One region of the Paenisporosarcina sp. P4_E4_2 genome, then DNA from elsewhere that is predicted to be linked to it. Evidence: riboswitches for the same ligand, from Rfam matches in the RefSeq annotation. Region 1 holds a riboswitch; the other holds the start of a gene.

Region 1 (2,496 bases):
TTATCGATTGGTATTGGCGGCAGTGTTGTTCGTGATTTATGTTCTATAATGGATTCGAAAACGGTCTCAATATGAGGCCGTTTTTTTGTTTGTGGAAAAGAGGAGAATCCGCGAGTTTTTCTGTGATGCGCAAATAGAATGGTGGAAACAGCGAATAGAGTTAATTTAAGGCTTGAAAGGAAGCAGACTGTTTCTGTCGAATATAATTGGTTAGACTAGCAAACACATTTACATAGGATACGAAATAACGTCTACTTTGCCCAATGGGTAATAAGTGAATACAAAGAATTGAGAAAAGGGGATAGACAACATGACTGAGACGATAAGTATCGATCACCGTACAATCGCGGTTCGATTGTTTAATGAAACATGGGATTTGATGGAGAAGAAAGACCGAACAGGTGATGAGGATTCACAAATGCTGGAGAAGGCATATGCTTCGCTCTATCATTGGCGCCAAATCGGCACAAAGCTTAATTTGGCTAGAGGCTATTGGCAAGTGTCCCGTGTCCATGTCATTCTCGGACAAGGTGATACAGCATATTTTTACGGCGTGGCGGGTACAGAACTATGTGAAGCGGAAGGATTTGGCGATTTTGATTTAGCCTTTGCTTATGAATCCATAGCACGTGCAGAAAAGTGTAGGGGCAATTCTGAGTCAATGAATATTTGGTTGGCACGCGGGCAAGTAGCGGCCGAAAATATCGCGAAAGAACCAGACAAAAAATATTTTTTAAGCGAATTGGCTAGTGTAGATAAGGGTTGAACGAATTCAGCGATGATTCATCGGTTGTAAGAAAAAACACTATATGTTAGATTGGATATTATGTAAAACACAATATATAGTGTACAAACGAAAAAGAGGTACCAGTAATGGTTTAAAAGGGAATTCGGTACATGCCGAAGCTGTCCCCGCAACTGTAAGTGTAAACGACTGTACAAAGTCCACTGTGCATCAGCATGGGAAGGGTACGGAAGGATAATGCACGAGCCAGGAGACCTGCCTTTTTTTTCGATGAAGCAACACTTTCTTCGGGGGTTGAGGAGTGGAAGCGAGCTATTTGTAGCGAGCGAAATTCCATTTTCTCTCAAACCAATTCTACTCCTTTCCATTCTTTCAATCTTGAGCGATGGCTCAGCCGAAGAGGCTGTTCCATCGCTTTTTTGTGTTTCTGAAATTGTTGAATTGGAGTGGGTATACATATGGTACAAAAGGTATTAACAGACAAAGAAATACTGATAGATCAACTGCTGGAGCAGTTTAAAGAGAATGAGTTGGCTCCCTTGTTGCATGCCAATGAAAAATGGCTGAAGAAAAATCCACAAGCAACCGATGAACAGTGGTCAAAAGCCATGGTAATGGAGTCACTTAGTCATCTGGATGAAGAGCAACCATACTGGACTTTCGTCGCTGCTCGTGTTTACTTGGCACAAGTTTACAGCGAAATCGCTGTAAGACGAGAATGTTCAAGTCAAAATGTGTATAAGGATTTTGAGAAACACCTTCAGCGCTTATCGGACAAGGGTTTATATAATGCCCGTCTCCTGAAGACCTATAGTAAAGAAGAAATCAAAGCATTAGGTGAAGTGCTTGAACCGGAACGCGATGGACTATTCACATATATTGGATTAAAGACATTGATGGACCGTTACGTGGCAAGAGATTACGACCTTTCACCCGCAGAGCTACCGCAAGAACGATGGCTCATCATTGCTATGACGTTAATGCAAAACGAAACCGAGAATCGCTTGGAGAAAGTGAAGGAAGCATACTGGGCAATGAGTAACTTGTATATGACCGTTGCAACACCTACCCTTTCCAATGCAGGGAAGCCAAATGGGCAATTATCGAGTTGCTTCATCGATACAGTTGACGACAGTCTTCAAGGGATTTATGACTCGAATACAGATGTTGCCACGCTATCGAAATATGGCGGTGGTATAGGCATTTACATGGGGAAAGTGAGAAGCCGAGGTTCCTCAATCCGAGGATTCAAGGGAGCATCGAGCGGTGTGCTGCCGTGGATCAAGCAATTGAATAATACGGCGGTCAGCGTGGATCAACTCGGTCAACGACAAGGAGCGATTGCCGTTTATTTGGATGTGTGGCATAAGGACATCTTGCCTTTCCTTGATTTGAAGCTAAACAACGGGGATGAACGATTGCGCGCACATGATATTTTCACAGGTGTGTGCCTACCGGATGTTTTCATGGAGAAAGTCGAAGCACGCGAAGAATGGGCACTGTTTGACCCGCATGAAGTACGTACTGTCATGGGTTATTCTCTAGAAGATTTCTATGATGAAACCCGGGGGGAAGGTACTTTCCGAGATAAATATGAAGAGTGTGTAGCGAACGAACAGTTGTCGAGAGAAGTAGTGCCGGCCATTGATATTATGAAACGCATCATGCGCAGCCAACTGGAAACAGGTGTGCCATTTATGTTTTATCGAGACGAAGTAAATCGAAGAAATTCAAATAAACACGAAGGCATG
Region 2 (2,110 bases), on a different contig from region 1:
CTAGCACAACACGAGGTATGCGAATATTCCAAAGTATGTTTGATGCAGCTTCATCCATGTCAGGATTCCACAAGACTTGCACAGGAATCGAAACCGATCCAGCCGTTACCCCAACCAGCACAGCAGCAATCAGTACGAATACAGAAGCTACATAGGCAAACCAGGTTTTATTCACTGAAGACCTCAGGATGAATTGCTTTTGCCAATTCTAATAAGCCTTCTGTTAAACGAGGACCTTGACGACTTGTCGTATCACCATCCACATCCATTACTGCCTTGTTTTTCACAGCTGTAACTGTACCAAAACCTTCACGAGCCAAAACTTGCTCCGCTGCATCTGGTACATAGTTTCCGTAAGTTGTTAATATTACATCCGGATTACGCTTTACAATTTCTTCAGGGTCCATCATGATCCAACCTTCTAGATCTGATGCAATATTTTCTGCGTTCAATATTTCGATCATTTCGTTCATAAATGTGTTTTTACCTGCTGTATAAATTTCTGGAGCTGGAGATATTTCCGCAAATACTTTTTTCTTCGTTTCAATGGTTGAAGCCTTTTCTTGAATCGTTGCTACTTCATCCTTCATTGTTTGTACCATTTCTTCAGCTTCTTTAATCTTACCTGTCGCTTGGCCAATAGTAGCCATCGTGTCATACACTTCATCAAAACTTACTGCAGATTTCACAACATACACGTTTAACCCTGCATCACGCAATTGTTTAATTCCAGCCTCACCTACTCCGAGACCTGATTCATGTGCAAGTACTAAATCTGGATTTAAAGAAATAATTTTTTCTACATTAAATTCTTGTCCACCAATTTTTTCTTTAGAAGCAACTTCTTCTGGGTAGTTATCGTAATCCGAAACGCCCACTACTTCTTCTTCTAAGCCAAGAGCATACAAAATTTCTGTATTGCTTGGAATCATTGAAACGATTGCTTTTGGTGCTTCTTCCAAGGTAATTTCATTATCAGTGACATCCTTAATTGTTAGAGGAAATTGGGAAGCCTCTTGTCCAATTTCTGTATCTTGTGTTTTGCTGTCTGCAGGTTTTGCTTCTTCCTGCCCACATGCTGTTAATAATATCGCTGCAAGCGCAGTTGCGAGCCATAATTGCCAAATCTTTTTCATTGTTGATTTCCTCCTTGATGTTTATGTTTTTGGACACAAAAAAATCCTCCGCTTTTTGTCGGAAGATGGTTGGTTGAATTTAGGCTTTTGCTAAAATGAGCACGAGCTGATTCACACCATTCCTATCCTCGTAGGGTTGCGGGTGTTGCGCACGTAGGCAGGTCTCATGGCTTGTGATCAGTGGTTGGCGCGTCTTCCCAAAGCTAAGTTTGCTTCAGTGACTTGATGCGCCTCCTCTCACATACAGTGGCGGGACCGCGTCGGATTTGAACCGACTTCCCTTTTAACTCTGCGATTGAAGCAGAGCACCTTCGTGTTGGGGCTATGTAATTCATTTTTCATTATACAGGATTTCTGATGGGTGTCGAGAAGGTTTTTGTGGGTGACTCGGATTGCGTGAAATTGAAGATTTCACCATTTCGCGGGTGGATATCTGGAATTCAAGTTGCGTTATCTGCATTTCATGAGGCTTTATCTCGAATTCGAATACGTTTATCTAGATTTCGCATTCACTTATCTGAATTTCGTTAAATTTGCATGCGGTGCCGGGCGCAAAAAAAGCCATTCCACATCTTTCGAGTGAAATGGCTTTGGTTATTAAAATTACATTTTTTCAGGTGCGCTTACACCAATCAGACGTAGGGCATTTGCGATAGTTGTGCGGACTGCCGTAATAAGAGCTAGACGTGCACGTGTCATGTCTTCGTTCGTTGCATCCAATACTTTTTCTGCATTGTAGAAACTATGGAAGGTTRCTGCAAGTTCTTGGATGTATGTCGCAACGCGGTGTGGTGAGCGGATTTTCGCTGCATCAGCCACAACTTGCGGGAAGTCACCCACTTTCTTCAGAACATCTATTTCTTTTTCAGCTTTTAATAAATCTAATTGAGCATTCGAAGCGCTGAATCCTTGCTCTTCAGCAGAACGTAAAATCGAGCTGATACGCGCGTGCGCATACTGTGCATAATACACAG

What was found. A riboswitch is a leader RNA that binds a small molecule or an ion and turns the genes downstream of it on or off. The one in region 1 is predicted to bind cobalamin.
Region 2: another riboswitch for cobalamin. It lies ahead of AC1DSB_RS01995 (ABC transporter substrate-binding protein); the one in region 1 lies ahead of AC1DSB_RS10230 (ribonucleoside-diphosphate reductase subunit alpha).

Annotation. Positions count from the first base shown of each region.
Region 1 covers NZ_JBFUJC010000122.1:4,842-7,337, reverse strand. The annotation lists gene AC1DSB_RS10240 (undecaprenyl-diphosphate phosphatase) at 1-49, shown strand, start outside; gene AC1DSB_RS10235 (hypothetical protein) at 311-766, shown strand; cobalamin riboswitch at 847-1,022, shown strand; gene AC1DSB_RS10230 (ribonucleoside-diphosphate reductase subunit alpha) at 1,204-2,496, shown strand, end outside.
Region 2 covers NZ_JBFUJC010000006.1:7,797-9,906, reverse strand. The annotation lists gene AC1DSB_RS02000 (FecCD family ABC transporter permease) at 1-175, opposite strand, end outside; gene AC1DSB_RS01995 (ABC transporter substrate-binding protein) at 168-1,136, opposite strand; cobalamin riboswitch at 1,276-1,464, opposite strand; gene argS (arginine--tRNA ligase) at 1,740-2,110, opposite strand, start outside.